3 regions of the Streptomyces diastaticus subsp. diastaticus genome follow, and region 2 is predicted to be linked to each of the others. Evidence: riboswitches for the same ligand, from Rfam matches in the RefSeq annotation. Region 2 holds a riboswitch; each other region holds the start of a gene.
The links. Region 2 has a riboswitch for cobalamin ahead of Sdia_RS18105 (CoA-acylating methylmalonate-semialdehyde dehydrogenase). Riboswitches for the same ligand answer to the same signal wherever they lie in the genome.

Region 1: linked by a shared signal. The riboswitch ahead of Sdia_RS10015 (SCO2321 family membrane protein) and the one ahead of Sdia_RS18105 (CoA-acylating methylmalonate-semialdehyde dehydrogenase) in region 2 are both predicted to bind cobalamin.
Region 3: linked by a shared signal. The riboswitch ahead of metE (5-methyltetrahydropteroyltriglutamate--homocysteine S-methyltransferase) and the one ahead of Sdia_RS18105 (CoA-acylating methylmalonate-semialdehyde dehydrogenase) in region 2 are both predicted to bind cobalamin.

Annotation. Positions count from the first base shown of each region.
Region 1 is NZ_BLLN01000003.1:351,844-361,895, forward strand. It holds gene Sdia_RS10000 (ABC transporter ATP-binding protein) at 1-1,301, opposite strand, end outside; gene Sdia_RS10005 (CbiQ family ECF transporter T component) at 1,363-2,496, opposite strand; gene Sdia_RS10010 (SCO2322 family protein) at 2,510-3,220, opposite strand; gene Sdia_RS10015 (SCO2321 family membrane protein) at 3,217-4,452, opposite strand; cobalamin riboswitch at 4,561-4,698, opposite strand; gene Sdia_RS10020 (glycosyltransferase family 4 protein) at 4,932-6,326, shown strand; gene Sdia_RS10025 (class I SAM-dependent methyltransferase) at 6,320-7,054, shown strand; gene Sdia_RS10030 (prenyltransferase/squalene oxidase repeat-containing protein) at 7,051-8,118, shown strand; gene Sdia_RS10035 (hypothetical protein) at 8,202-9,056, opposite strand; gene Sdia_RS10040 (N-acetylmuramoyl-L-alanine amidase) at 9,259-10,052, opposite strand, start outside.
Region 2 is NZ_BLLN01000005.1:50,246-60,297, forward strand. It holds gene Sdia_RS18075 (short-chain fatty acyl-CoA regulator family protein) at 1-395, shown strand, start outside; gene Sdia_RS18080 (hypothetical protein) at 410-706, opposite strand; gene Sdia_RS18085 (enoyl-CoA hydratase) at 793-1,572, opposite strand; gene mmsB (3-hydroxyisobutyrate dehydrogenase) at 1,569-2,465, opposite strand; gene Sdia_RS18095 (enoyl-CoA hydratase/isomerase family protein) at 2,462-3,529, opposite strand; gene Sdia_RS18100 (acyl-CoA dehydrogenase family protein) at 3,526-4,674, opposite strand; gene Sdia_RS18105 (CoA-acylating methylmalonate-semialdehyde dehydrogenase) at 4,681-6,204, opposite strand; cobalamin riboswitch at 6,386-6,559, opposite strand; gene Sdia_RS18110 (ECF transporter S component) at 6,623-7,441, opposite strand; gene Sdia_RS18115 (ABC transporter ATP-binding protein) at 7,438-9,042, opposite strand; gene Sdia_RS18120 (energy-coupling factor transporter transmembrane component T) at 9,039-10,052, opposite strand, start outside.
Region 3 is NZ_BLLN01000005.1:1,272,700-1,282,751, forward strand. It holds gene Sdia_RS23030 (oxidoreductase) at 1-913, shown strand, start outside; gene Sdia_RS30375 (hypothetical protein) at 929-1,057, opposite strand; gene Sdia_RS23035 (PRC and DUF2382 domain-containing protein) at 1,221-2,186, opposite strand; gene metE (5-methyltetrahydropteroyltriglutamate--homocysteine S-methyltransferase) at 2,511-4,829, opposite strand; cobalamin riboswitch at 4,995-5,213, opposite strand; gene Sdia_RS23045 (hypothetical protein) at 5,376-5,624, shown strand; gene Sdia_RS23050 (FAD-dependent oxidoreductase) at 5,792-6,949, opposite strand; gene Sdia_RS23055 (pectate lyase-like domain-containing protein) at 7,405-9,234, shown strand; gene Sdia_RS23060 (heavy metal translocating P-type ATPase) at 9,310-10,052, opposite strand, start outside.

The DNA of each region.
Region 1 (10,052 bases), on a different contig from region 2:
TCGGCGTCGGCGGCGGCGCATTCGGCGGCCACCGTGTCGGCGGACAGCAGGTCCCGGGGGTCCTGCGGGACCAGACCGACGTGGCCGATCAGTTCCTGCGGCCGGGTCCTGTGCGGGGTGAGCCCGCCCACCCGGACGGTGCCGGAGAAGGGGTCGACCAGGCCGACCAGGGAGCCCAGCAGGGTGGACTTGCCCGCGCCGTTGCGGCCCATCAGAGCGACCGTCTCCCCGGCGGCGACCGACAACGACACCTCCCGCAACGCCTCGACCCGGCCTCGCCGCACCGCGAGGCGGGAGACGAGGGCGTACGGCTCACGGGTGCTGGTGCTGGTGCTGGTGTCGGACCCGTGCCGGGGCCTGCGCCCCGGGCCGAGGAGCCCGCGCAGCAGGGCGCGGCGCCCCTCGCGCCGCGGAGCGGGCAGATCACCGGAGAGCTTCGGCGGGGCGGCCGGCAGCGGTACCCCGCCCGGCGGCGGCACCGGCACCCCGGCCAGCCGCTCACGCAGCCCGGCCGCCCGGCGGCGCGCGTCGCGGACGGTCAGCGGCAGCGGGACCCAGCCCGCCAGACCGCCCAGCGCCACCACCGGCGGGCGGACCGGCGAGACGGCCAGGACCTCGGCCGGGGGCCCGGTGACCAGTGCCGCGCCGGGGGCGGCCAGCAGGGCGACCCGGTCGGCGTACTGCACCACGCGCTCCAGCCGGTGCTCGGCCAGCAGGACGGTGGTCCCCAGATCGTGGACGAGGCGCTGGAGCACCGCCAGCACCTCCTCGGCGGCGGCCGGGTCGAGCGCCGAGGTCGGCTCGTCCAGGACGAGGACCGCGGGATGCGGGGTGAGCACCGAACCGATCGCGACGCGCTGCTGCTGGCCGCCGGACAGGGTGGCGAGCGGGCGGTCGCGCAGATCGGCGAGGCCCAGCAGATCGAGGGTCTCCTCGACGCGGCGGCGCATCACGCCGGGGGCGAGACCCAGGGACTCCATGGCGTAGGCGAGTTCGTCCTCGACGGTGTCGGTGACGAAGTGCGCCAGCGGGTCCTGGCCGACCGAGCCGACCACGTCGGCGAGTTCACGCGGTTTGTGAGAGCGGGTGTCGCGGCCCGCGACGGTGACCCGGCCGTGCAGGGTGCCACCGGTGAAGTGCGGCACGAGGCCGTTGACCGCTCCCAGCAGAGTCGACTTGCCGACCCCCGACGGGCCGACGAGCAGCATCAGCTCGCCCTCCTCGACCGTGAGGTCCACCCCGCGCACCGTCGGCCCGGGCGCACCGTCGTACCGCACCGAGACGTCCTCGAACCTGATCACACCGCACCTCCAGGAGAGCCCTGCCACCGCACCACCGCACCGCCGCCGACCACCCCGCCGCTCACGTCCCCTCCGAAGGCCGGGGTGCCACGAACGCCGGGACCAGTCCCAGCAGCACCACCGCCGCAGGCCACAGGGGCAGCTCCGGGGCGGCCAGCGGCACCGTCGGCGGGTCGAGCTGCTCCGGCGCCAGCGAGCCGAGCCGGACGAGGAGCGCGGCGACCGCCACTCCCGAACCGGCGACCACCCAGGCACGCACCCCCCACCGGTCCGGCCGGTACCGGCTGCGCACGCTCCGCCGCCCGCCGAGCCACAGCCCGGCCAGTGCCGCCGCCAGCCCGAGCGCCAGCACCGGGACGCCGAACCCGCCGCCCTGGTCGGCGAGGAGTCCGTACGTGCCGAGGCAGACGCCGATCAGGCCGCCCACGGTCAGTACGGCGGTGGTGCGCCGGACGGCGGACGGGACGGCGGCGGTCCGGCCGTACCCGCGCGCGTCCATCGCGGCGGCCAGCGCGACCGACCGCTCCAGCGCCCCCTCCAGGACGGGCAGCCCGACCTGGAACAGGCCGCGCAGTCCCCGGTCCGGCCGGCCGCGCAGCCGCCGGGCCGCGCGCAGCCGGCGGACGTCGGCGACCAGGTTCGGGGCGAAGGTCATGGCGACCACCACGGCGACGCCCGCCTCGTACAGCGCGCCCGGCAGGGACTTCAGCAACCGCGCCGGGCTGGCCAGCGCGTTGGCCGCACCGACGCAGATGAGCAGGGTCGCCAGCCGCAACGCGTCGTACAGCGCGAACAGCAGCCCCTCGGCGGTCACCCTGCCGCCGAGCCGCACCCCGCGCGCCCACTCCGGCAGCGGTACCTCGGGCAGGGTGAACAGCACGTGGGTGCCCGGCACCGGTGAGCCCAGGACCATGGCGAAGAGCAGCCTGATGGCGATGATCACCAGGCCGAGCTTGACGAAGGCGCCGTAGCTGCGCGCCCACGGCGAGCTGGTGCGGCGCGCCGCGACCACGTACCCGGCGACGCCGATCAGCAGGGCCAGCAGCAGCGGGTTGCGGGTCCGCGAGGCCGCCGCGGCCAGCCCCAGCGCCCACAGCCACCACGCCCCGGCGTGCAGCGCGTTGGAGCGCGTCGCGAGCGGGGCGAGCAGTGCCGGGCGTAGCCGGCGGGCCTGCTGAAGAGGGCCGTGCGCCATCGTGACCAGCCGCTCAGCCGCGCCGGCGGCGGGACTGCCAGAAGGCCGCCACGCCCAGCACGGCCACCGCACCGCCCCCGACGAGGAGCCCGGCCGAAGGACCGCCCCCACCCGGAGCGGAACCGGAGTCCGCCTCCTCGGTTCCGGGGGAGGCGTCGGAGGACGCCTCGGCGGACGGCTTGCCCGCCCCCGGGACCTGCTCGCCGCACCCGGCCGCCGGGTAGCCGTCGATGGCGCAGAGCATCGCCGAGGAGTCGTACCGCAGCGGCGGGGCGACGGCCGCCAGCGCGTCGGCGGTACTGGCGTCCTCCTCCACGCTGGCACAGGCGGTACGGGGCTTCGGCGGGCGCTCGCCCCCGGGGGCGTCGGCAGCGGTGCCGAAGTCGAGGACGAGCGCGATCCGCTTGCGCCCCGCGCGCTCGTCGGTGTCCTCGCAGATCTTGGCGAAGGCCGCCTTCGAGCGGGGCGCGGCGGAGTCGTCCGCCTCCGCGCTCACCGCGAACCGGAACCCTTGCACCGAGCCGTCGTCCGGGCGGAGCTGGGCCGGTCCCTGGGTGGCGTAGCTCCACGTGGAGCCCTCGCGCTCCCAGAACGACCAGTACCGGTACCCGGCGGCCTGCGCGGGTGCCGCCAGGAGCACGGCCGCCAGCAGGCCGAGGAGCAGCGCGAACCCCGCCCGCAGGGTGCGGCGGGCGGGGCGGGACGCGGCGAGGCCGGGGGTCACTTGCGGCCGGACTTGTTGCGCAGGCTGATCATCAGGCCGACGCCCGCGCCGACGAGCAGGCCGACCCCGACGATCCACCAGACGCTGATCTGCGGGCCGTCCTCGTCCGCCGCCTGCTTCGCGGAGTCCTCGGCACTGGGCGTGTCCTCCGCGGACTTCGGCGCGGGGCCGGTGGCGTTCAACCCGGCGACCAGGTCGGTTCCGCCGAAGGAGCGAGGGTCGGTGCCGGTGGCGTGGGCGGTCAGGACGAGCTGGGCCCAGGCGGACGGGCCGGACTGCTTCGCCCAGGCCGGGCCGTTCTTCTCCAGCCAGGCCAGCGGCTTCTTCGCGGCGTCGGTCAGCCCGGCCGCGTGGAGCGCGGTCACCGCGTCGGCGGTGTTGCCGGTGTCGGGCTGGTCCTCGGCGCCCGGCATGGCGGAGGTCAGGTGGCCGTCCTTCTTGAGGACGTCGGCGAGGTGGGCGGCGCCGTTGGCGGCGGCCGCGCGGGCGTCGGCCGGCTTCTCGCAAGCGGTCTGCGCGGCGGACTCGCCCTCCGTGACGACGAGGGAGGAGCCGAGGCCGCCGAGGACTCCGGCGGCGGTGGCGTCCTCGTTGGCGGTGAGGTCGCCGTTCTTCTCCGGCTGGAAGGCGAAGGCCCCGCCGTCGGCGCACTTCAGGCTGAGGCCGAGCAGGGCGTCCTCGGGGGTCTTGTCCTTCTTCGAGGTGACCGTGTCGGCCTTCGTGCCGGTGGCGGCGAGGGCGCCGACCACCAGCGAGGTCGAGTTGGTGTCGGTGTCGCCGCCGGGCACGTACCCCCAGCCGCCGTCGTCGTTCTGCGCCGCCTTCAGCCAGTCGACGGCCTTGCCGACCGCCTCGTCGTGGCCGCCGAGCGCGGCGAGCGCCTGCACGGCGGTGGCCGTCTGGTTGGTGTCGACCTGCGTCTTCGCGTCGCAGTCGGACGACGGGTCGGCGCGGAACGGGGCGAAGGAACCGTCCTCACACTGCTGGCCGGTCAGCCAGTCGACGGCCTTCGCGGCCGGCTCGACCCCGGCGGTGTGCTGCGCGAGCAGCGCGAGGGACTGGCGGTAGACGCCGTCGTAGGCCGGGTCGCTGTCGCCGTACAGGCCCGAGGGCAGCTTCTTGACGGACGGGGCGGGGGAGTCCTCGGCGACGGCGGCCGGAGCGAAGGCGGCCGACGCCGCCGTCAGTGCGGTCAGCGCGGTGAGCGCCAGGGCGCTGCGACGGACGGTCATGGGTGGGAGCCCTCTCCTGAAGGAAGCCGGGCACGGGCGCACGCAAGCGCCGGGCTCCGGCTCCGTATGCCTCGACGGTGCCGGCCGCCGGAGGTCTCCGGCGGCGTGAGCCGGTCATGAGTCCGAGGAGGCATTCCGGCTGTGCCGGCCCGACTGGCGGGCGGCTCACGGCTGCGGGTCAGCGCCGGATTCCCACCGGCTTCCCCTCACACGGTCCTGACGACGACCCGGTCACTGTACCGGTGCGGGCGGACCGTGGGCCGGGGCCGCCGTCCGGGCGGTCGCGGGGGCCGGGAGCCCGTACGGCGCCCCGGTCCCGGCCGTGGTGCGAATCACCTGTTCCGGGGGTCCTGAACGGGCTACCTGCCGGTAGATTCGATGCTTCGTGAACGATCAAGACCGACCGCGCCGAACTTGTTGCGGATCGGAGTCCCGGCGTAACCTCCCGGGACGTCGGGCTGGCAGAAGGGGGCCGGGTAGTGACCGCTGAGGCCATGGAGGCGGACCCCGCGCGACAGGAACCCGCCCCGGAACCGGCCTCGGGCGATCGATCCGCGGACGAGGGCCGGCCCCTGCGCATCGCCCTCCTCACCTACAAGGGCGACCCCTTCTGCGGCGGTCAGGGTGTCTACGTCCGCCACCTCTCCCGCGAACTGGCCCGCCTCGGCCACCACGTCGAGGTCATCGGTGCCCAGCCCTACCCCGTCCTCGACGAGGGTGTCGAGCTGACCGAGCTGGCCAGCCTCGACCTCTACCGCCAGCCCGACCCGTTCCGCACCCCGGGCCGTGGCGAGTACCGCGACTGGGTGGACGCGCTGGAGGTCGCCACCATGTGGACCGGCGGCTTCCCCGAGCCGCTCACCTTCAGCCTGCGCGCCCGCCGTCACCTCGCGGCCCTCGCCGGGCGGTTCGACGTGATCCACGACAACCAGACGCTCGGCTACGGCCTGCTCGGCGGTGCCCGCGCGCTCGGCGCCCCGCTCGTCACCACCGTGCACCACCCCATCACCGTCGACCGGCAGCTGGAGCTGGCCGCCGCCGGCTCCTTCACGCGCCGCCTCTCGGTCCGCCGCTGGTACGGCTTCACGCGGATGCAGAAACGTGTCGCCCGGAAGCTGCCCTCGGTGCTCACCGTCTCCGGTACCTCCCGTCAGGAGATCGTCGGCCATTTCGGCGTCCGCCCCGAGCGGGTCCACGTCGTCCACATCGGTGCCGACACCGACCTCTTCTCGCCCGACCCGTCCGTCGCCGAGGTGCCCGGCAGGATCGTCACCACCTCCAGCGCCGACGTGCCGCTCAAGGGCCTCGTCCACCTGGTGGAGGCGCTCGCCAAACTCCGCACCGAGAACCCCGACGCCCACCTGGTCGTCGTCGGACGCCCCGCCGAGGACGGGCCCGTCGCCCAGGCCATCGAGCGGTTCGGCCTGACCGGCGCCATCGAGTTCGTCAAGGGCATCAGCGACACCGAACTGGTCGACCTGATCCGCTCCGCCGAGATCGCCTGCGTCCCCTCCCTCTACGAGGGGTTCTCGCTGCCCGCCGCCGAGGCCATGGCCACCGGCACCCCGCTGGTCGCCACCACCGGCGGCGCCATCCCCGAGGTCGCCGGGGCCGACGGCGACACCTGCCTCGCCGTGCCGCCCGGCGACGCCGGAGCCCTCGCCACCGCCCTCGGCAGGCTCCTCGCCGACCCCGGGCTGCGCCGCCGCCTCGGCACCGCGGGCCGCGCCCGCGTCCTCGCCAAGTTCACCTGGCGCCAGGCCGCCCTCGGCACGGTCGCCCACTACCGCCAGGCCATCGCCGGGAGCCCGGGCCGCCCCGCCGCCCCGGCCACCACCGCCCGACCCGACCGCGAAAGCAGGTCCACGTGCTGACCGTCGACTTCACCCGCTTCCCGCTCGCCGCAGGCGACCGCGTGCTCGATCTGGGCTGCGGCGCGGGCCGCCACGCCTTCGAGTGCTACCGGCGCGGCGCGCAGGTGGTCGCGCTGGACCAGAACGCCGAGGAGATCCGCGAGGTCGCCACCTGGTTCGCGGCGATGAAGGAGGCCGGTGAGGCCCCCGCCGGAGCCACCGCCACCGCGATGGAGGGCGACGCCCTCAACCTGCCCTTCCCCGACGAGTCCTTCGACGTCGTCATCATCTCCGAGGTGATGGAGCACATCCCCGACGACAAGGGCGTCCTCGCCGAGATGGTCCGCGTGCTCAAGCCCGGCGGCCGCATCGCCGTCACCGTGCCCCGCTACGGACCCGAGAAGATCTGCTGGGCTCTCTCGGACGAGTACCACGAGGTCGAGGGCGGCCACATCCGCATCTACAAGGCCGACGAACTGATCGCCAAGATGCGCGGCGCGGGCCTCAAGCCCTACGGCACCCACCACGCGCACGCCCTGCACAGCCCCTACTGGTGGCTCAAGTGCGCCTTCGGCGTCGACAACGACAAGGCGCTGCCGGTGCGGGCGTACCACAAGCTGCTGGTCTGGGACATCATGAAGAAGCCCGCCCTGACGCGGGTCGCCGAGCAACTGCTCAACCCGGTCGTCGGCAAGAGCTTCGTCGCCTACGCCACCAAGCCGCACACCCCGACGGCGGCCGCCAAGTGACGTCGCCCCGGACGGAGCACCTGGTCCTGCCCGGGGTCCTCACCGAGCAGCAGGCCCGCGCCACCGTCGCCGGCCTGCTCTCCGTGCAGCGCGCCGACGGAGCCATACCGTGGTTCCGCGGGCACCACCTCGACCCGTGGGACCACACCGAGACCGCCATGGCGCTCGACGCCGCCGGCGAGCACGAGGCCGCCGCGCGCGCCTACGACTGGCTGGCCCGCCATCAGCTTCCCGACGGGTCCTGGTACGCCGCGTACGCCGACGGCGTGGCCGAGGAACCCACCGACCGGGGCCGTGAGTCCAACTTCACCGCCTATGTCGCGGTCGGCGTCTGGCACCACTACCTGGCCACCGGCGACGACGCCTTCCTCGACCGGATGTGGCCGGTGGTCGCCGCCGCCGTCGAGCACGTCCTCGCCCTCCAGCAGCCCGGCGGGCAGATCGGCTGGAAGCGCGAGGCCGACGGCACCGCCGTCACCGACGCGCTGCTCACCGGCTCCTCCTCCATCCACCAGGCGCTGCGCTGCGCCCTGGCCATCGCCGAGCAGCGCGAGGAGCCCCGGCCCGACTGGGAACGCGCCACCGGCCTGCTCGCCCACGCGATCCGCCGCCACCCCGAGCGGTTCCTCGACAAGGACCGCTACTCGATGGACTGGTACTACCCCGTCCTCGGCGGCGCCGTCACCGGCGAGGAGGCCAAGGCCCGCATCGACGAGGGCTGGGACCGCTTCGTCGTCCCGAAGCTCGGCGTGCGCTGCGTCGTGCCCAACCCGTGGGTCACCGGCGGCGAGAGCTGCGAACTGGCCCTCACCCTCTGGGTGATCGGCGAGTCCGACCGGGCCCTGGAGATCCTCCAGTCCGTCCAGCACCTGCGCGACGCCGCGAGCGGCCTGTACTGGACCGGGTACGTCTTCGAGGACGACACCGTCTGGCCGCGCGAACTCACCACCTGGACCGCCGGGTCGCTGCTCCTCGCGGTCGCCGCGCTCGGCGGTGACGAGCCGACCTGCGCCGTGTTCTCCGGCGCCCGGCTCCCGGCCGGCCCCGCCCCCGAGTGCTGCTGACCCGCACCGCACCCCCTGCACGCGAAGCGGCCCCGCCCTCCGGATCTCTCCGGAGGGCGGGGCCGCCTCGTGGGGCCGCGCGGTCAGCCGCGCTGGATGCCCGTGGTGTCCTGGAGGACGCCGCGGCGGCCCTCCTGGGTCTGCGCGATCAGCGCCGCACCGCGCTGCTCGACCGCCAGGTACCAGTTGCCCGGGGCCAGTTCGGCGATCGGCGTCGGCGCGCCGTCCTCGCCGTAGAGCGGGCGGGCCACCGGCACCGCGAACCAGAACGGCGCGAACTCCCCGCCCTGCGACGGCGCCTGAGGCTGTGCCTGCTGCTGCGGCTGGGGCGCCTGCTGGCCCTGGGCCTGCTGGGCGTCGAAGGGCTGGCCGCCGTACGACTGGGGCTGGCCGGGCTGGGCGCCGTAGGGCTGCTGCGGGGCGCCCGGGTAGCCGTAACCGCCCTGCGGCTGACCGCCGTACGGCTGCGGGGTCTGCGGCTTGGGAGCGCCGATGAGGGCGCCCTTGAGCGCGGGGACCAGCGGAGTGGCGACGGCGGCGCCCGCCAGGATCAGCGCGGCGATCAGGCCGAGGATGAGACCGGCACCCGCGTCCGGGCCGGCGCTGCCGGTGTCCAGCGAGCCACCCGGGTCGAAGATGGCGCCGAGCGCGCTCCACGCGGCGAAGACGGAGATGACGATGCCGGCCTGGGCGAGGTCGAGGCCGGCGACCTTGAGGGGGTTCGGGAGCATCCGGGCGACCACGATCAGCGCGGCCCCGATGACGCCGGCGAGGTAGACACCCATCACGAGGGCTCCGTTGTCCCACGCCATCGGGAGCTCCACGCCCGCGCAGGCTGAGCCGTCACAGCTCCAGGTGGAGAGGAACGAGGCGACGAACAGCAGCACCGCTGCCACGATCACCACGCCGTCACCTCGTGTGAGAGAGCGGATATTCACTTCAGGTCCTTCGTCAGTCGTCTCGTGGTCAAGTGGGCGTCCGCTGTCGCCCTGGCTCAGGGCCGGTGCGAAGCGTGGGGGGTGACCCCCCATCGTACGGAGGACACTACCGCCCGTCCCCGTGGGGTGTCTGCCGGGAAAGGAGGTCTGTCAAGACCTGCACAGCCTCCCCCCGAGCCGCTCCCCGGGCGCCGGTCGACACCTACCCGCGCAGGTGGAGGGTGATGCCGTCGGCCATCCCGCGGGCCGCCTTCTGACGCCAGTCCTCGTCCTTCAGCAGAGCGGCGTCCTGGGGGTCGCGCATGTTGCCGCACTCCACGAAGACCTTGGGGACCCTGGAGAGGTTGAGTCCGCCGAGGTCGTCGCGGACGTCGAGTCCGGTGCCGCCGCCGATGTAGTTGGAGGGCGCGGAACCGGTGTGCTCCACCAGCTTGCCCGCGATGCGCTCACCGAGGCGCCGGGAGGCGGTGACGATCGGCCGGGTGTCGGCGCCACCACCGTGCACGGCGGCCGGAAGGATCACGTGGAAGCCCCGGTGGCCCGCGGCGGTGGAGCCGTCGGCGTGCACGGAGACGACGGCGTCGGCCTTCGCCTCGTTGCCGATCCGGGCCCGCTCGTCGACGCACGGGCCGAACGGCCGGTCGCCGTCCTGGGTCAACTTGACGGTGGCGCCCCGCTCTTCGAGCACATCGCGCAGCCGGTGCGCCACGTCGAGGGTGAACTCCGCCTCCGCGTACCCGTCGTTGGTGGAGGTCCCGGTGGTGTCGCACTCCTTGCGGTGCGTCCCCACGTCGACCTGCCGGTTGATCTCGGCCGGGTGGTTCCGGTTCCCCGGGTTGTGGCCCGGGTCGACCACCACGGTCCTGCCCGCCAGCGGGCCCGAGGCCGGCTTCCGGGAGGACTCGGTGCCGGAGGAGGGCTTCCCGGACGGTTCCGCCGACGCCTCCTCGTCCGGTTCCGGCGACGGCTCCCCGGAGGGCGAGGCGGGCGCGCTCA
Region 2 (10,052 bases):
TCTCCCGGCTCGGCGGCACCTGCCCGCTGTGGACGGTGTACGGGGCGTTCTCCTCGCCCGGCAGGATCCTCACCCAGGTGGCCGAGATGCCCGACGGCAAGCGGTACTTCTGGGTCGCCCGCACCATCGTCCGAGGAGGCTTCGGCCACCACGCGCCGCGCGCCGAGTTCGCGGTCGCGCTCGGCTGCGAACTGCGCCACGCCCACCGCCTCGTCTACGCGGAAGGCGTCGCGCTCGACGACCCGCGCGCCGCCACCCCGATCGGTCTCGGCTGCCGGATCTGCGAACGCCGTGACTGCGCCCAGCGTGCACGGCCACCAGCAGGCGGGCGGCTGGCGGTCGATCCGGACCGGCGGACCTATGTGCCGTATCCGGTGGAAAGCACGGGGCCGTGAGGGTGCCGGAACCCTCAGGGCGACGTCCCGCGGTGGCGGCGCACCAGCTCGGCGACGGCTCGGCGCAGGCGGGCGCCCTCGTCCTCCGCGGCCGCCCTGCCGCGGACGGAAGGCGGGTCCGTCACCAGTTCTTCCAGTTCGTTCAACAGCTGCTCGGTCCTTCGCAGTTGCTCGCTCAGGGCCCGGATGCGGGCGCTCTGACCGCCCATCTGTCTTCGGCTGGCGAGGAGCTGCTCGTACTCCGCCACGGGAAGGGCGACCGCTTCCGCTCCTCCCAGGGTGATGCGTGACGGCTGTGGACGTCGGGGCATCACGCCCTCCGTTCCCCGTTGGTGGTCATACCGTCGAACGCGAGGGACCCCGGATCAGTTCCGGGGCCCCTCGCGTCCCGCATCGGTCAGCGGTGCCGGAAGACGGGTGAGCGTTTGTCGGCGAAGGCGGCCATGCCCTCCTTCTGGTCGGCGGTGGCGAACACCGCGTGGAAGAGGCGCCGTTCGAAGCGAACGCCCTCGGTGAGCGTGGTCTCGAAGGCGCGGCCGACGGCCTCCTTCGCCATCATCGCCACCGGCAGCGACATGGCGGCCACCGTCTCGGCGACCGCCAGCGCCTCCCCGAGCAGGTCGTCGGCCGGCACCGTGCGTGAGACTAGCCCGGCCCGCTCCGCCTCGGCGGCGTCCATGGTGCGTCCGGTCAGGCACAGTTCCATGGCCTTGGCCTTGCCCACGGCGCGGGTCAGCCGCTGGGAGCCGCCGATGCCCGGGATCACACCGAGTTTGATCTCGGGCTGGCCGAAGACGGCGGTGTCGGCGGCGAGCAGGATGTCGCACAGCATGGCCAGCTCGCAGCCGCCGCCGAGCGCGTACCCCGACACGGCCGCGACCGTCGGCGTCCGCAGCTGTCCGAGCCGGTCCCAGGCGGTGAACCAGTCGGTGAGGTACATGTCCATGTACCCCTGGGGCTGCATCTCCTTGATGTCGGCGCCGGCCGCGAACGCCTTCCCCGAGCCGGTGATGACGATGCAGCCGCAGTCCGGGTCCCGGTCGAGGGCCTCGGTGGCGGCCACGACCTCGTTCATCACCTGGAGGTTCAGGGCGTTGAGGGCCTTCGGCCGGTTGAGCGTGAGGAGGGCGGTGCGGCCCCTGCGCTCGACCAGGATGGTTTCGTGGTCGGTGGTCATGCGGTCCCCCGGCTCCCTTCCCTGATGGTGCGTACGATGCCCGAGAAGTCCTCGGAGTCGCCGACTCCTTCGGCGAAGACCGCGTACAGCTCGGCCGCGCGCAGCCCGAGTTCGGCGTGGACGCCGCCCTCGCGGACGGCGTTGGCGGCCAGGCCCAGGTCCTTGGCCATGAGGGAGGCGGCGAAGCCCGGCCGGTAGTCGCGGTTGGCGGGACTGGTCGGCACCGGTCCGGGGACGGGGCAGTTGACGCTGAGGGCCCAGCACTGCCCGGATGCCGTGGAGGCCACGTCGTAAAGTGCCTGGTGGGACAGGCCCAGGCTCTCGCCGAGGACGAACGCCTCGCTGACGGCGATCATGGACACGCCGAGGATCATGTTGTTGCAGATCTTGGCGGCCTGCCCTGCTCCCGGCCCGCCGCAGTGCACGGCCTTCTTCCCCATGGCCTCCAGCAGGGGGCGCGCCTCGGCGAACTCGTCCTCTCCCCCGCCGGCCATGAAGGCCAGGGTGGCGGCCTCGGCCCCGACCACGCCGCCGGACACGGGCGCGTCCAGGGCGCGCATGCCTGCGGCGAGGGCGCGTTCGTGAGCCGTGCGCGCGTCGGTGACGTCGATGGTGGAGCAGTCGACGAAGAGGGTGCCGGGGCGGGCGGTGTTGAGGATGTCGTCGTAGAGGCCCAGGACGTGGCGTCCGGCGGGCAGCATGCTGATGACCACGTCGGCGACGGATACGGCCTCGGTCAGGGAACCGGCGGGCTCCACACCGGCCTCGGCGGCCGTCTCGACGGCAGCGGGGACCAGGTCGTGGCCGAGCACCCGGTGACCGGCCTTCGTCAGGTTTGCGGCCATCGGTCCGCCCATGTGTCCGAGTCCGACGAACGCGACGGTCCGGTTCACCAGGCCACCTCCTCGGTGGTGTCGGATGTGGCGGCGAGGCCGAGTTCGTGCTCGCCGAGGTGCGTGAAGAAGCGCTCGACGTCCGCCTCGGTGACCTCGACGAGCGTCGCCGGCGACCAGGCGGGACGGCGGTCCTTGTCGATGACCTGGGCGCGGATGCCCTCCACCAGGTCGGGGCTGCGCAGGCAGGCGCAGGAGACGCGGTACTCCTGGTCGAGGACCCTCTCGAGCGGCCCGAGCCGACGGGCGCGGCGCAGCGCCGCCAGGGTGACCTTGAGCGCTGTCGGGGACTTGAGGAGGAGGGTCTCGGCGGTCTCCTTGGCAGCCGGGTCGCCCAGCGCGAGGAGCCGCTGGACGATCTCCTCGACAGTGTCGGCGCGGAAGCAGGCGTCGATCCAGTCCCGGCGGCCGGCGAGTTCTCCCGGCGGCGGCTCCTGGACATGACGCCCGAGGGCCTCACGTACCGGCAGTTCCGCCAGGTCGTCGACGAAGGACTGGAGCGAGGCCGAGGGCATGTACTGGTCGGCGAGCCCGCACAGCAAGGCGTCCGCGGCACCGACCGGCGCGCCCGTCAGGGCGAGGTGGGTGCCCAGCTCTCCCGGTGCCAGGGCGAGCAGATAGGTTCCGCCGACGTCGGGGACGAAGCCGATGCCGGTCTCCGGCATGGCGATCCTGGACCGCTCGGTGACGACACGGACGCTGCCGTGCGCGGAGACGCCGACCCCGCCGCCCATGACGATGCCGTCCATGACGGCGACGTACGGCTTGGGGTAGCGGGCGATGCGGGCGTTGAGGCGGTACTCGTCGCGCCAGAAGGCGGCGGAGGCCCGGCCGTCGGCGTCGCGGGCGTCGTCGTGGATGGCGCGGATGTCTCCGCCGACGCACAGGCCGCGCTCCCCCTCGCCCGTGATGACGACGATCTCGACGGCCGGATCACGCTCCCACTCGCTGAGCTTCGCGTCGATGCGGAGCACCATGTCGTGGGTGAGGGAGTTCAGAGCCCGCGGGCGGTTGAGGCTGATGCGGGCGGCGCGGCCGCTCGTGCGGAACAGGACGTCGCTCATGCGAACGCCTCCGTCAGGCCGCGTGCCACGATGACGCGCATGATCTCGTTGGTTCCTTCCAGGATCTGGTGGACGCGCAGGTCGCGGACGATCTTCTCGATGCCGTACTCGCTGAGGTAGCCGTAGCCGCCGTGGAGCTGGAGTGCGCGGTCGGCGACGGAGTAGCCGGTGTCGGTGGCGAACCGCTTCGCCATCGCGCACAGGTACGGCGCCTGCGGGTCGCCGCGGTCGAGCGCATGCGCGGCCTGCGCCACCAGGGCGCGCGCTGCGGCCAGCTCGGTCGCCATGTCGGCGAGCCGGAAGCGCAGAGCCTGGGCGTCCAGGAGCCGCTGCCCGAACGCCTCGCGGTCGGCGAGGTGGGCCAGGCTCCGGTCGAGCGCGCTGCGGGCGCCTCCCAGGGAACAGGCGGCGATGCCGAGCCGGCCGCCGTTGAGGCCGCTCATGGCGATGCGGAAGCCCTCGCCCTCGCGGCCGAGGAGCCGGTCCGCGGGCAGGCGGACGCCGTCCAGGACGACCTGGCGGGTGGGCTGGGCGTTCCAGCCCATCTTCCGCTCGTTCGGCCCGAAGCTGACACCCGCGTCATCCTTGTCGACGACGAACGCGGACACCCCGTCGGGGCCCCCGCCGCCGGTACGGGCCATGACGACGTACGACTGGGACGCGCCCGCACCGGAGATGAACTGCTTCACGCCGGTGAGCACCCAGCCGTCGCCGTCCCGGACGGCACGGGTCGTCAGGGCGGCCGCGTCCGAGCCCGCACCCGGCTCGGTCAGGCAGTAGCTGGCGAGATCCTCCATGGCGCACAGGCGCGGCAGCCACCGTTCGCGCTGGGCGTCGTCACCGTAGCGGTCGATCATCCAGGCGACCATGTTGTGGATGGAGAGGTACCCGGCGATGGCCGGGCAGCCGGAGGCGAGGGTCTCGAAGACGAGGACGCCGTCGGAGCGGGTGAGGCCGCTGCCGCCGGACTCCTCGCGGACGTAGACACCGCCGAGGCCGAGTCCGGCCGCCTTGCGCAGCACGTCGACGGGGAAGTGCTTGTCGCGGTCCCAGTCCAGGGCGTGCGGGGCGAGGTGGTCCTGGGCGAAGTCGAGCGTGGTCTCGACGAGGGCCTGCTGGTCCTCGGTGAGCGCGGTGATGGTCATAGCCGCTCAGCTCATCGTGGGGATCGTGAAGCTCGCTCCTTCTCGCAGGCCGGCGGGCCAGCGCGAGGTGACCGTCTTCGTACGGGTGTAGAAGCGGACGGCGTCCGGACCGTGTTGGTTGAGGTCGCCGAAGCCGGAGCGCTTCCAGCCGCCGAAGGTGTGGTAGGCGACCGGTACCGGGATGGGCACGTTGACGCCGACCATGCCGGTGTTGACTCGCCGGGTGAAGTCGCGGGCGGTGTCGCCGTCCCGGGTGAAGAGCGCCACGCCGTTGCCGAAGGTGTGCTCGCTGGGCAGGCGCAGCGCCTCCTCGTAGTCAGCGGCGCGCACGACGGACAGCACGGGGCCGAAGATCTCCTCCTGGTAGATGCGCATGGCGGGCGTCACCCGGTCGAAGAGGGAGGCGCCGGCGAAGAAGCCGTTCGCGTGGCCGTCGAGGGTGAATCCCCGTCCATCCACGACGAGTTCGGCTCCTTCCTTGACACCGAGGTCGACGTATGAGCGGACCCGGTCCACGGCGTCCCGGCCCACCAGGGGGCCGAAGTCGGCCTCGGGGTCGTCGCTGCGGCCGATCCGCAGCGCGGCGATGCGGTCCTTGAGTCGGGCCACGAGCGCGTCGGCGGTCTCCTCCCCCACCGGGACGGCGACCGAGATCGCCATGCACCGCTCCCCCGCCGAGCCGTACCCGGCACCGACCAGGGCGTCGACGGCCTGGTCGAGGTCGGCGTCCGGCATCACGATCATGTGGTTCTTGGCACCGCCGAAGCACTGGGCGCGCTTTCCGTGCGCGGCGGCGGTCGCGTAGACGTGCGCGGCGACCGGGGTGGAGCCGACGAAGCCGAGGGCTGCTACGCGGGGATCCTCCAGGAGGGTGTCGACGGTCTCCCGGGCGCCGTTGACGACGTTGAGGACGCCGGGCGGCAGGCCCGACTCCAGGAAGAGTTCGGCGAGCCGCAGCGGGACGGACGGGTCCCGCTCCGACGGCTTGAGGATGAAGGCGTTGCCGCAGGCCAGCGCGGGGGCGGCCTTCCACAGGGGGATCATCGCGGGGAAGTTGAAGGGGGTGATCCCGGCGACCACGCCGAGCGGGGAACGCAGGGAGTGGACGTCGATGCCGGTGCCGGCGTTGTCGGTGAACTCGCCCTTGAGCAGGTGCGGGATGCCGGCGGCGAACTCGACGACCTCCAGGCCGCGCTGGATGTCGCCGTGGGCGTCGGCGACGGTCTTGCCGTGCTCGGCGGACAGCAGCCGGGCCAGCGTGTCCTTCTCCTGCTCGACGAGCTGGAGAAAGCGCATCATGACCCGGGCCCGGCGTTGCGGGTTCCATTCGCCCCACTCGCGCTGTGCGCGGTCGGCGTCGGCGATGGCCGCCTCGGTCTCGGCGCGGTTCGCGAGGGGTACCAGGGCCTGGACGTCGCCGGTGTTGGGGTCGTACACCTCGCCGAAGGACCCCGAGGTGCCCGGGGTGTGCTTGCCGCCGACGAAGTGCGTCAACTCGCGCACGGAGGCGCGTTCGTGCTCTCGGACCATGACTGCCTGCTCTCGTCAGGAGGGATCCGGGGATGGCGCGCCGGGTCCCGCACACGTACGCGGTCGCGTACGGACGCAGGGGGCGCGGGCTCGCGTATGGCCGGAGTCCCGTCAGAGGCGGGGTTCACCAGGGTCGTGGGTACACACCGGTGCCATGCGTGTCAGCTCCATCCTCGTGGACAACACGGAACATCCCGCGGCCGGTATCCTGACTTCCGGATCAGCGCGCGCCGTCCGCCTTCCCGACATCCAACTCGTCAGTGGCGTACCGCTCGACGGCGTACTCCCCGGTCACAGTGGCGGGACCGTGCCGGAATCACACCGGCTTCCCTGCACCGCGGGCCTTGTACTCGCGACTATATAGTTGGACGTCCTAGTAAATCCAGTACCGTTCGGCGGTATCGCCGGAACCGGCCGGTCAGGTGGGTTCGGAATCGGCCGTCCGGGGTTCGGCGAAGCGCACGGGAGCGCGGAACCGGGCCTTGCGCGCGGCCCGCCGGAAGGTCGTCAGCACCGCCGGCCCCGCCAGCAGGATGCACACGAAGTTGGTGACCGCCCGGCCGGTGTCCCAGCCCAGGGACGTGGCGATGTCGAAGGCGATGTAGCGCTGCCACTGCTCGGTGAAGGGCAGTCCGGGCAGGTAGGCGATGGAGCTGTTGGGGTCCAGGGAGAACGGCCAGAAGGAAAGGTTGAGGAGGAAGCCGAAGAGATACCCGGACAGGGAACCGTAGACGGCCAGCATCAGCACCTCGCGGCGGCCCGTGGCCCGGGGGAGGAATCCGGCGAGCATCCCGACGAAGGCACAGCCGAACATCTGGTACGGCATCCAGGGCCCGACCCCGCCGGTGATGAGCGCGGAGGCGAACAGGGAGGTACAGCCGAGGGTGAAGCCGAAGCCGGGGCCGTAGACGCGGCCGGCCAGGACCAGGACGAAGAAGACGGTCTCGATGCCGGCGGTTCCGGCCCCCAGCGGTCGCAGGGCCGCGTTCACGGCGGACAGGACACCCAGCATGGCGAGGGCCTTGGAGTCGATACCGCCCTCGGCGATCTCCGAGAGGACCACACACAGGACGAGCACCAGGAGCACGCCGAAGATGAGCGGGGGCGCATAGTTCGAGCCGAACTTCCCGGGTGCCACGACGAACGGCCAGAAGAAGGCGACGATCCCGAGGAACGCCGACAGCACCATGACGACTGCGATGCGTGGGGTCAGCCGGATGGCGGCGGCCGTCGTCATGACCGGGCCGCCTTCACCTGGTCGACGGTCAGATACGGCAGCGGCGCGAGGATCTTCGCCGTCTGGGGCGCGAAGACGGGCGAGGAGACGATGACGTCGGCGGTCGGACCGTCGTCGACGACGTCGCCCTCGGCCATGACGACGACACGGTCGGCGGCGCGGGCGGCGAACTCGACGTCGTGGGTGGAGATCACGACCGCCCTGCCCTCCGCCGCGAGGGCGTTCACGACACCGATCAGTGCGGTCTTGGCCCGGTAGTCCAGGCCGCGGGTGGGCTCGTCGAGCAGGACGACCCGGGGCGCGGCGGAGAGCTGGATGGCGAGGACGAGGGCGAGCTTCTGTCCCTCGGACAGGTCGCGGGGATGGGTGGCGTCGTCGATGCCCGGAGCGAGTCGGTCCAGTACGGTGCGGGCCTCGGTGGTGCCCGACTCGGTGTCCGCCTGGTCGAGCTCCTGCCTCACGCTCTCCAGGTAGAGCAGATCGGAGGGCGTCTGCGGGACCAGTCCGACGAGTCGACGGGACCGCGCGGCGGGCACGTCGCGCGGATCGGGGCCGTCGACCGGTTTCACCGTCCCGGCTCGGCGCGGGCCCGACCCCTGCAAGGCCCACAGGAGCGAGGACTTGCCACAGCCGTTGCGTCCCATGAGGGCGGTCACCTCGCCCGCGTACAGGTCGAGGTCGACCTCTCGTACGGCGGGGACGCCCCCGTAGGCGACGGTGATGCCGCGCGCCGTCAGCAGCTTGCGCCGCTCCTGGGCCGGGGCCAGGCGGACAGGGGCCGGGGGGCGGTCGGCCAGTTCGGTGCGCAGGGGGGCGGCCTCACGGCGGGCGTCGCGGATCGACAGCGGCAGGGGTGACCAGTCGGCCGCCCGGCCCAGTTCGACGATCGGCGGGGCGATCGTCGACGTGCGCAGGATCTCGGCGGCGGGTCCGATGCGGGCACGGCCGTCACCGGGCAGGTGGAGGACCCGGTCGGCGTACTGGACGACGCGTTCGAGCCGGTGCTCGGCCATGAGGACGGTGACCCCGAGGTCGTGGACGAGGCGGGTGACCGCGGCGAGGACCTCCTCGGCGGCCGTCGGGTCCAGCGCGGAGGTCGGTTCGTCCAGGACCAGGACCCGGGGGTGGGCGGTGAGCACCGAGCCGATGGCGACACGTTGCTGCTGGCCGCCGGAGAGTTCGTACAGGGCCCGGTGGCGCAGGTCGGCGAGGCCGAGCAGGTCCAGTGTCTCCTCCACGCGTTTGCGCATGGTGCCCGAGGCTATCGCCAACTGCTCCATGGCGTAGGCGAGTTCCTCCTCGACCGTGTCGGTCACGAAGCCGTCGATGGGGTCCTGGCCGACCACGCCGACGACGTCGGCCAGCTCGCGGGGCGGGTGGTGGGCCGTGTCCCGGCCGTCGACGGTCACGCGACCGTAGAGCGTGCCACCTGTGAAGTGCGGCACGAGCCCGTTGACGGCGCCGAGGAGGGTCGACTTGCCGACGCCCGTGTGCCCGACGACGAGGCAGAGTTCGCCCTCCTCCACCGTCAGGTCGACGTCCCGGAGTGCCGGTTCGGGTGCGTCGTCGTACTGGATGGTGACCTGCTCGAAGGTGATCACGGGGCGTCGGCTCTCCGGACGGGGCTGGGCGGGGGTGCGAGGAAACCGGCCGTGCCGGCGAGCAGGATCGCGGCCGTCGGTACGAGGGGCAGGTCGGGCCAGGTGAGGGGGTAGAACGTGGGGTTGAGCTGGGCGGGGTCGTAGCCGAGGTTGGCGAAGAGCAGGACGGCCGACAGGACTCCGCTGCCGGCCACCGCCCACTCGGGCAGGCGCCAGGGGTCGGGCCGGTAGGTGGTGCGGGTGACCCGCCGGCCTCCCAGGCGCAGGCCGGCCACGCACAGCAGCGCGCCGAGCCCCATGGCGGGCAGGCCCAGGAAGGAGGGCGCGGTGGCGTCCAGCAGCCCGTAGGCGCCTGCGCACAGGCCGCACATGCCGAGCAGTATCAGAGCGCCGGTGATCCGGCGGGAGCGGCGGGTGGCCCGGCCCGCACGGCCGTAACCTCGGGAGTCCATCGCGGCGGCGAGGCGCAGGGAGCGTTCCAGGGCGTCCTCCAGCACCGGGATGACGACGCCGCGCAGGGCCCGCATGCCCTTGGTGTCGCCGGCGCGCAGCTTCCGGGCCCGTACGACGCGCTGCACGCTCTGTACCAGCTGCGGGGCCACGCTGATGGCGACGGTGACGGCGACGCCCAGTTCGTACAGCGCGCCCGGCAGGACGCGCAGGGCCCGTTTGGGGTTGGCGAGGGTGTTGGCGGCGCCGATGCAGCACAGCATGCACGCCAGGCGCAGCCCGTCGGTCGCCGCCGACAGCAGCGCCTCCAGCGATACCGGCCCACCGATTTGGATGCCCGCGTACCAGTCGGGGGTGGGGAGGTGCGGGAGAGAGAACAGGAAGTGGTCGCGGGGTGTGATGCCGGTGGCGAAGACGGCGCGGAAGACGACCCGGATGGCCACGACGGTCAGGGCCAGGTACAGGTAGTACTTGAAGCCGCGGGCCCACGGTGCCTCGGTGCGCCGGGCGGTGACGACGTAGCCGAGGACGGCGAGGACGAGGAACAGCAGCAGTGGGTT
Region 3 (10,052 bases), 1.2 Mb from region 2:
CCTGCCCGAGCTGACCGGCACCACCGCGGTGGTCACGGGCGCCAACAGCGGCATCGGCGCCGCCACCACGCTGGCGCTGGCCAGGGGCGGCGCGCGGGTCGTGATGGCCTGCCGCGACCTCGGCAGGGCGGAGCGGACGGCGGCGGCCGTACGGCGGGCGGCGCCGAAGGCGGAGGTGCCACTGGTCCGGCTGGATCTGGCGGACCTCTCCTCGGTCGCCGAGGCCGCCGAGGAGATCGGCGAGACCTCCGGCGGCGGCGTCGGTCTGCTGATCAACAACGCGGGGGTGATGGCGCTGCCGGAGCGGCGCACCGCCGACGGTTTCGAGATGCAGTTCGGCACCAACCACCTGGGCCACTTCGCCCTCACCGCCCGGCTGCTGCCGTACCTGGGCGCCGGAGGACCCGCCCGCGTCGTGACGGTCTCCTCGCTCGCCCACCGGATGGGCCGCATCGACTTCGACAACCTCAACGCCGAGCACGGGTACGGCGCCTGGACCGCCTACGGCCGCTCCAAGCTGGCCAACCTGCTCTTCACCGCCGAACTGGCCCGCCGCGCCCGGCTCGCCGGACTCGGGCTGACCGCAGTCTCCGCCCACCCGGGGCTCGCCGCCACCGAACTGGGCCAGGCCGGGCCGAGGATGGCCGGGCGGGCCTGGGCGGCCCGGATGGAGCGGGCGACCCGGCTCTTCACCCAGCCGGCCTCCGCGGGCGCGCTGCCGGTCCTGCTGGCCGCCACCGACCCGGCCGCGCCGGACGGCGCCCACTACGGCCCGGCCGGGCCGCTGGAGTGCCGGGGCGGCGCGGGACCGGCCAGGCTGTCGGCCCGCGCCAAGGACCCGGTCACCGCACGCCGCCTGTGGGACGTCTCGGCCGCCCTGACCGGCGTCGGCCCGGGTCTGGAGCCCGCCTGACCGCGCCCGAGGCGGTCACCCGCCCCACCTGCCGCCTGAGCGCCGCCGGGCCTGGCGCGAGGCCAGGCCGAGCAGGGTGAGGAACACGCCCAGCGCGAGCAGGCCGCCGACCAGGGTCGCCGGCACCTGGACCAGAGCGCTCACGCCACCTCCCCCGCCGGGCCGGCACGCGCCGGCACCGTCCCTGGTGTGGTGCCCGGGCCGGCCGCACACCACACCTCGGCACGCAGGGGCCGGCCGGACACCTCCACGGTGTCCGGCCGGCCCCTCGGCTGCCGGGTGGGCCCCCGGGGCCGGGACGGCGCCGTCAGCGGGTCGGGCCGCTGCGGCCGCCCTTCCAGTCGTCCTCCTCGCCGGAGGCGCCGGAAGTGCCGTCGTCGTACTGGATCTCCTCCTTGCGGACGGTGTCGCTGACCTCGCGCTGCTCGGTGACCTTCTCGGTCTCCAGGCGCACCCGTTCGACGGGGACGGCCTCCTTGCGGACGACGGGGCGTTCGGCGTGGAGCGTCACCTCCGCCTCGGCCTCGCCGATCTCGGTCCCGCGTGTGCGGTCGCCTTCGCCGATGGGCTCGCGGACGAGGTGCACCTCCTCGTGGCTGACGGGGACGGTGGTGCTGACGTCCTCGGTCACGACCACCTTCCGCAGGCGGGCGCGGCCCACCTCCTGTTCCTCGGTGCCGACGCGCAGCTGCTCCTCGGAGCGCACCATCTCGTCGGCGTACGTGGCGCGTTCGTCGCCCATGTCGGCGCCGGAACGGCTCATCGCGGGCGACCCGGCCCCGGCTCCGGCCAGTGGCCGGTCCTCGGTGGGCCGGCCGGTCCCCTGACTGCGGCCGGCGGCCCCGGCGGCCCCGGCGGTGCCCGCGGCCGCGGCCTGGGTCCCGGTGCCGGTCTCCGAGGTGGTGTCGCCGCGGCCGCTCATCTCGTCGCCGGTCTTGCCGCTCGCGCCGCCCCGGGTGACCCCGTAGTGGGCGTACAGCTCGCGCTCCTCGGCGGCGTCGAGATGCTCGTCGGCATCGACGCGCGGGGCGTCCTTGATGGTGTCCTTGGCGTAGGCGAGGTGGAGTCCCTCGCCGTCGTGGCCCGCTCCGGCGAGCGGTACGAAGGTCTCCTTCATGCCGAACATGCCGGTCTTGACCGTGACCCACTCCGGCTTCCCCGTACCGTCGTCGAGGAAGACCTGTTCGACACTGCCGACCTTGGCGCCGTCGCGGTCGTAGGCGGTCAGCCCCACCAGCTGATCGGTGGTGAGGAAGCTGTCACCTGCTGTCATGTCGTGATCACTCCTTGGACGGCGCGTGGCGGAGGATTCCGGGAGCACCCCCAGGGGCCCACACACCCACGCCTCCATCGCGCACCCGGAACGCCGTCGCGGCAACCCGGGGCCGTGCGCCTCTCCTCTCCGGCGACCGGTGCCGTGCGGGCCGGAACGCGCCCGTGAGGCCCCAGGGAGGGCCGGGAGCCGGGCTCCGACGCCGCACGGCGTTACTCCATTCGGGTGAATCCCTTCCGGGAGGCCGCACGCCGCCTCCGGGACGGGCACGGCGGAGCCGGGGCGCCCCGGCTCCTGCCGCTCCCCGTCAGGGGCGCCCTGCGGTCAGGAGGCGGTGAGCGCGGCCCGGACGGTACGGGCCGCGGCCACCAGGTTCTCCAGCGAGGCACGGGTCTCGGGCCAGCCGCGGGTCTTCAGGCCGCAGTCCGGGTTGGCCCAGAGGCGTTCGGCGGGGATGGCCGCCAGGCCTTCGCGGAGCAGGGCGGCGGCCTCCTCGGCGTCGGGGACGCGCGGCGAGTGGATGTCGTAGACGCCGGGGCCCGCCTCACGCGGATAGCCGTGGGCGGCCAGTTCGTGCGCGACCCGCATGTGGGAGCGGGCCGCCTCCAGGCTGATGACATCGGCGTCGAGGTCGTCGATGGCCTGCACGATGTCGCCGAACTCCGCGTAGCACATGTGGGTGTGGATCTGGGTGCCCGGTGCCACCCCGCCCGTGGTGAGGCGGAAGGCCCGGGTGGCCCACCGGAGGTAGGCGGGCCGTCCGGCGGCGCGCAGCGGCAGGGTCTCGCGCAGCGCCGGCTCGTCGACCTGGATGACCGGGGTACCGGCCGCCTCCAGGTCGGCGACCTCGTCGCGCAGGGCGAGGGCGACCTGCGCGGCGGTCTCCCCGAGCGGCTGGTCGTCCCGGACGAAGGACCAGGCCAGCATGGTGACGGGCCCGGTCAGCATCCCCTTGACCGGCCGGCCGGTGAGCGACTGGGCGTACGCCGTCCAGCGCACCGTCATCGGCGCGGGACGGGAAACGTCCCCGGCGAGGACCGGGGGGCGGACGTACCGCGTGCCGTACGACTGGACCCAGCCGTGCCGGGTGGCGAGGTAGCCGGTGAGCTGTTCGGCGAAGTACTGGACCATGTCGTTGCGCTCGGCCTCGCCGTGCACCAGGACGTCGATCCCGGCCTTCTCTTGGAAGGCGATCACCTCGGCGATCTCGGCGGCGATGCGCTCCTCGTACCCGGCCGTGTCGATCCGGCCCGCGCGCAGGTCGGCGCGGGCCGCGCGGACCTCGCCGGTCTGCGGGAACGAGCCGACGGTGGTGGTCGGCAGCAGCGGCAGCCCGAGCCGCTCCCGCTGGGCCGCGGCCCGCTGCGGGTACGGCTGGGACCGGCGGGCGTCGGCCCCGGTGACGGCGGCGGTCCGGGCGCGGACGGCCGGGTCCCGGGTGAGCGGGGAGTTCGCGCGGGAGGCGAGGTCGGCGCGGTTGGCGGCGATCTCGGCGGCGATGGCGCCGGTGCCGTGGGCGAGGCCCGTGGCGAGGGTCGCGACCTCGGCGGTCTTCTGCCGGGCGAAGGCGAGCCAGCGCAGGACCCGCGGGTCGATGTCGCGTTCCGGCGCGGTGTCGAGCGGAACGTGCAGCAGGGAGCAGGAGGCGGCCACGTCGACGCGGTCGGCGAGACCGAGCAGGGTGGCGAGGGTGGCCAGGGACTTCTCGAGGTCGTTGATCCAGATGTTGCGGCCGTCGACGACACCGGCGACGAGCCGCTTGCCGGGCAGGCCGCCGACGGCGGCGAGGTCGTCGAGGTTGGCGGCGGCGGCCTCGGTGAAGTCCAGCGCCAGCCCCTCGACCGGCGCCTTGGCCAGCACCGGCAGCGCCTCGCCGAGCCGGTCGAAGTACGAGGCGACCAGCAGCCTGGGCCGGTCGGTGAGGGCGCCGAGGTCGCGGTAGGCGCGGGCGGCCGCGTTCAGCTCGGCCGGGGTGCGGTCCTGGGCGAGGGCGGGCTCGTCGAGCTGCGCCCACGCCGCGCCGGCGGCCCGCAGGTCGGCCAGGACCTCGGCGTAGACCGGGAGCAGCCGGTCGAGCAGGGTCAGCGGCTCGAAGCCGGCGGCGACCCCGGGGGCGGGCTTGGCGAGCAGGAGGTAGGTGACGGGGCCGACGAGGACCGGGCGGGCGGTGTGGCCGAGCGTGAGGGCCTCGGTCAGCTCGGCGACCTGCTTGGCGGAGTCGGCGCTGAAGACGGTGTCCGGGCCCAGCTCGGGCACCAGGTAGTGGTAGTTGGTGTCGAACCACTTGGTCATCTCCAGCGGCGCGACCTCCTGGGTGCCGCGCGCCATGGCGAAGTACCCGTCGAGCGGGTCGGCGTCGACGGCGGCCCGGTGGCGCGCGGGGACGGCGCCGACCATGACGCTGGTGTCGAGGACGTGGTCGTAGTACGAGAAGTCGCCGGTGGGCACCTCGTCGATGCCGGCCCCGGCGAGCTGGGCCCAGTTGGCCCGGCGCAGCCCGGTCGCCGTCTCCTGGAGGGCGCCGGCGGTGACGCGGCCCTTCCAGTAGCCCTCGACCGCCTTCTTCAGTTCCCGGTGCTGTCCCTGGCGGGGGTAGCCGTACACGGTCGGCCGTGCTGCCGCGGCCGCGGACTTCGCTGTCACGGAACTCTCCTTCGCGAGACGTCTCCTGCATCCCGGCCACGGGACGCGAGCGCGAAGGGACGACGGACCGGACGGCGGGGGTCCGCGCCCCGGGGGCGCGCCCGTCCGTCCGCTCTGTGCTCCTCCGACCCGCCCACGAGGTCACCGGGATGTCCGCACACGGATGTCGCGTGCGGGCAACGGGCAGGTCTTCGGACTCGCGGGCACGTCCGCCGAAGGCGGACACCTACTGGCCGTCGCTTCCCGGACCCGTTCCCCGGACCCAGTGCGTATGACGGCGTTCGTTCCCACTCACCGCTGCGGGGCAGTCCCGGATTCCCACCGGGTTCCCTCTTGCGACGCCCCGTCTGGCGGACGGGGCGAACCAGCTGCACGGGGCAGCCTAGCCGGGGGCGGGGGCCTCGCGGGGGTGGGTGTTCACATGGCGGGACGCGGGGGCGCTGCAGGCGTTCCCGCATCTCCTCCCGGGGCACCAGCGGGGCGAGCCGCCCGGGACGTGACGACCTGCCGCAGATCCGGCAGATCCTCATCGACACCCAGCGGAACGTGTACTCCGGGGTGACCGAGGACGAGGAGTTCCGGCAGCGGTTCCCGTGGTTCGTGGACCACTGGGGCGGGCACCCGGGGTTCTCCTGCGTGATCGCCCGCGACGGGGACGAGGTGGCGGGGTTCGCCTACGGTGCCCCCGGCACGGAGGGCCGCGAGTGGTGGCGTAAGCACCTGGACGAGGCGCCGGAGCGGGCCCGGACGTTCCACCTCTCGGAGCTGATGGTGCGCGAGCTGCCGCTGCCCTGAGCCCTGAACACGTGACGAGGGCACCCCGGCGACGGGGCGCCCCTCGGCGCGAGCGGGTGGCGACGGTCAGCAGGTGACCGTTTCCTTCCAGGCCTGGAGGCCCGAGGTCCGGTGGTACAGGTACGCGCCCTTGCGCAGGGTGGTGCACTTGCTGCCGCGGCCGGCCGTCACGCCGCCCCGTCCTGCCACCCCCCGCTCATCATCGCCGCCAGCCGCCGGGCCGCGTCCGGGCCGAAGCACAGCTCCAGGCTCTCGGCCGACTCGCGGGCGGCGCGCTCGCCGCGGGGGAAGAGGGCCGCCTCGTACGTGGCGAGGGCGCGCTCGGGGTCCTGCGGACGGGCCAGCAGAGCCGCGGCGAGTTCGGCGCCGTCGAGCATGGCGAGGTTGGCGCCCTCCCCGGCGAACGGGGACATGAGGTGGGCGGCGTCGCCGAGCAGGGTGACGCCGGGAGCGCGCTCCCAGCGGTGGCCGACGGGCAGGGCGTGGACGGGACGGGCGACGAGCGGGCCGTCGCCGTCGGCGAGGAGGGAGCGCAGGCCCTCGTCCCAGCCGTCGAAGTGGGCGAGCACCCGGCGGCGGGCGGCGGCCCGGTCGGCGAGGCCGAGGGAGTCCAGCAGCTCGGCGGGGCAGCGCAGGGCGACGTAGGTGTGCAGGCGGGCGCCCGGTTCGCGGTGGGCGAGGAGGCCCTTGCCCTGGTCGAGGGCGAAGAGCAGGCCGGAGCCGACGAGGGCGGCGGCACGGGGATGGCGGCGGTCGGCGTCGGTCAGGTCGGCCTCGACGAAGCTGACGCCCGTGTAGGCCGGGGCGGCGTCCGAGACCAGGGGGCGCACGCGCGACCAGGCTCCGTCGGCGCCGACGAGGAGGTCGGTGGTGAGAGTGGTGCCGTCGGCGAGGCGGACCTCGTGGCGGCCGCCTCCGAGCGGGGTGGCGGCGGTGACCTGGGCGCCCCAGCGGACCGTTCCGGCGGGCAGCGCGTCGAGCAGCAGGTCGCGCAGGGCCGCGCGGTGGACCTCGGGCCGGCCCCCCTCGGCGTCGTCGGCGTGGTGGACGGTGGCGTGCCGGTCCAGGACGCGCGTGGCCTCACCGCCGGGCTGCACCAGGCGGCGGAACCCCTCGTACAGCCCGGCCTCGCGCAAGGCCGCCTGGGCGGTGTCCTCGTGCAGGTCGAGCATGCCGCCCTGGGAGCGGGCGTCGCGGTCGGCGTCGCGGTCGAGGACGGTGCAGCCCACGCCGTGCAGGGCCAGGACGCGGGCGAGGGTGAGCCCGCCGAGCCCGGCGCCGACGACGAGGAGGGGGTGGTGCTCGGGTATGGGGGCGGTGGTCACGGTGACTCCTTGGGGGCTCGCGGGCACGGGGCGGGGAGAGCGCGGCGGCCGGGGCGGGAGAGCTGAATCCCTGGGGGCCGTCGTCACGACTCCACCGTAACGAACGCGTTCGTCGCGAACAAGTACGACACGAACAGGTGCGACACGAACACGATCCTCACGTCGCGAAGGCGCCGCCGGAGCGCCCACCCGCGCCTCAGGGCCGCCGTGCACCGCTCCACGGGAAAAGCGGAGGCCAGGGGTCGCACGCTCCCTCGCGGGCCCGGCGCGCCACGCCCCTTCACTTCCTGACGCCACGGCCGCACTTCCTTCACGTCTTGCGACAACTCTTGACGCCTCAGGTTTCCGGGAGAACCATCACCCCCCATGGAGAGCGCTCTCAGGCGCTCTCCCGCCTTTCCCTGTGGTCACTCGCTCCTGCCCTCCCCCCACTTCGACAGCTCAGGAGAGCCGACATGCCCACCACCCCCTTCGGACCCCCACACCCGGACGGCGGACCACGTCCCGGGACCCGGCGCCGCAGAACCGCCGCGGCGCTGCTCGCCGGCGCCCTCGCCGCGACGACGCTGGTCATGCTTCCCGCCACCTCCTCGCAGGCGGCGCCCGCACCCGCCGCGCAGAGCACGGCCGGCCCCGTCGAGGGCGGCGGCGACCTCGGCCCCAACGTCCACGTCTTCGACCCGTCGACGCCGGACATCCAGGGCACGGTCGACCAGATCTTCAAGGAGCAGGAGTCGGCCCAGTTCGGCGAGGGGCGCCACGCCCTGCTGTTCAAGCCGGGCACGTACAACGGCCTCAATGTGCAGATCGGCTTCTACACCGCGATCTCCGGGCTCGGCCTCTCCCCCGACGACACCCACTTCAACGGGGACGTGACGGTCGACGCCGGCTGGTTCGACGGCAACGCCACGCAGAACTTCTGGCGTTCGGCGGAGAACCTGTCGCTCAGCCCGGCCAACGGCACCAACCGCTGGGCCGTCTCGCAGGCGGCGCCGTTCCGCCGGATGCACGTGCGCGGCGGCCTCAACCTCGCACCCGACGGCTACGGCTGGGCGAGCGGCGGCTACATCGCCGACTCCAGGATCGACGGCGAGGTCGGCCCGTACTCCCAGCAGCAGTGGTACACCCGCGACAGTTCGGTCGGCGGCTGGACCAACGGCGTCTGGAACATGGTCTTCTCCGGCGTGCAGGGCGCCCCTGGGCAGGGCTTCCCGGAGCCGCCGTACACCACACTGGAGACCACCCCGATCTCCCGTGAGAAGCCGTTCCTGTACCTGGACGGCGACGAGTACAAGGTGTTCGTCCCCGAGAAGCGGACCAACGCGCGCGGCGTCTCGTGGGAGGGGGACCAGCAGGGTGAGTCGCTGCCGCTGGACCAGTTCTACGTGGTGAAGCCGGGGGCGACCGCGGCGACCATCAACGCCGCCGTGGACCAGGGGCTGCACCTGCTGTTCACGCCGGGCGTCCACCACGTGGACGAGACCATCGACATCGGCCGGGCGGACACCGTGGTCCTCGGCCTCGGCTACGCCACGATCGTCCCGGACGACGGGGTGACCGCGGTGAAGGTCGCCGACGTCGACGGAGTCCGGCTGGCCGGGCTCCTCATCGACGCGGGTGCCGAGAACTCCCGGACGCTGGTGGAGATCGGCGAGGAGGGCTCCTCCGCCGGCCACGCGGACAACCCGACGACCGTGCAGGACGTCTTCATCCGCATCGGGGGCGCCGGCCCGGGCAAGGCCACCACCAGCCTCGTCGTCAACAGCAACGACACGATCATCGACCACACCTGGATCTGGCGCGCCGACCACGGCGAAGGCGTCGGCTGGGAGACCAACCGCGCCGACTACGGCGTCCAGGTCAACGGCGACGACGTCCTGGCCACCGGCCTCTTCGTGGAGCACTTCAACAAGTACGACGTGGTGTGGGCCGGAGAGCGCGGCCGGACGATCTTCTACCAGAACGAGAAGGCGTACGACGCGCCGGACCAGGCGGCCATCCAGAACGGCGACACCCAGGGATACGCGGCCTACAAGGTCGAGGACTCGGTGGACACCCACGAGGGCTGGGGCCTGGGGAGCTACTGCAACTACAACGTGGACCCGGCCATCCGCCAGGAACACGGCTTCCAGGCACCGGTCAAGCCCGGGGTGAAGTTCCACGGGCTGCTCACCGTGTCGCTCGGGGGCATGGGCCATTACGACCACGTGATCAACCAGGTCGGTGAGCCCACCCAGGGTTCGGACACGGTCCCGTCGACGATCACCGAGTTCCCGCTGCCCTGACGCGCGGGGCGACACAAGGGAACGGGAGCCGGCCCCCGCGGTGGGGGCCGGCTCCCGGCGTCGTGGGGAGCGGGGTCACGCCGCCTTGAACCGGCGCAGCCGCAGCGAGTTGCCGACGACGAAGACCGAGGAGAAGGCCATGGCGGCGCCGGCGATCATCGGATTGAGGAGGCCGGCGGCGGCCAGCGGCAGGGCGGCGACGTTGTAGGCGAAGGCCCAGAAGAGGTTGGACTTGATGGTGGCGAGAGTGCGCCGGGCCAGGCGTACCGCGTCGGCGGCCACCCTGAGGTCACCGCGGACCAGGGTGAGGTCGCCTGCCTCGATGGCGGCGTCGGTGCCGGTGCCCATGGCGAGGCCGAGGTCGGCCTGGGCGAGGGCGGCGGCGTCGTTGACCCCGTCGCCGACCATGGCGACCGTACGTCCCTCGGCCTGGAGCCCCTTGACCACCTCGGCCTTGTCCTCGGGCATCACCTCGGCGATCACCTGCTCGATGCCGACCTCGCGGGCGACCGACTCGGCGGCGGCCCGGTTGTCGCCGGTCAGCAGGACGGGGGTGAGGCCCAGCGCGCGCAGCCGGCGGATCGCCTCGGGGCTGGTCTCCTTGACCGCGTCGGCCACCTCCAGGACCGCGCGGGCCTCCCCGTCCCAGGCGACCGCGACGGCGGTACGCCCGGCCGCCTCGGCCCCGGCGTGGGCACGCTCCAGCTCGGCGGGCAGCTCGATCGCCCACTCGGCGAGGAGGCGGGGCCGGCCGACGAGGACGGCGTGGCCCTCGACGACGCCCTGGACACCGAGACCGGCGACGCCCGCGAAGTCCT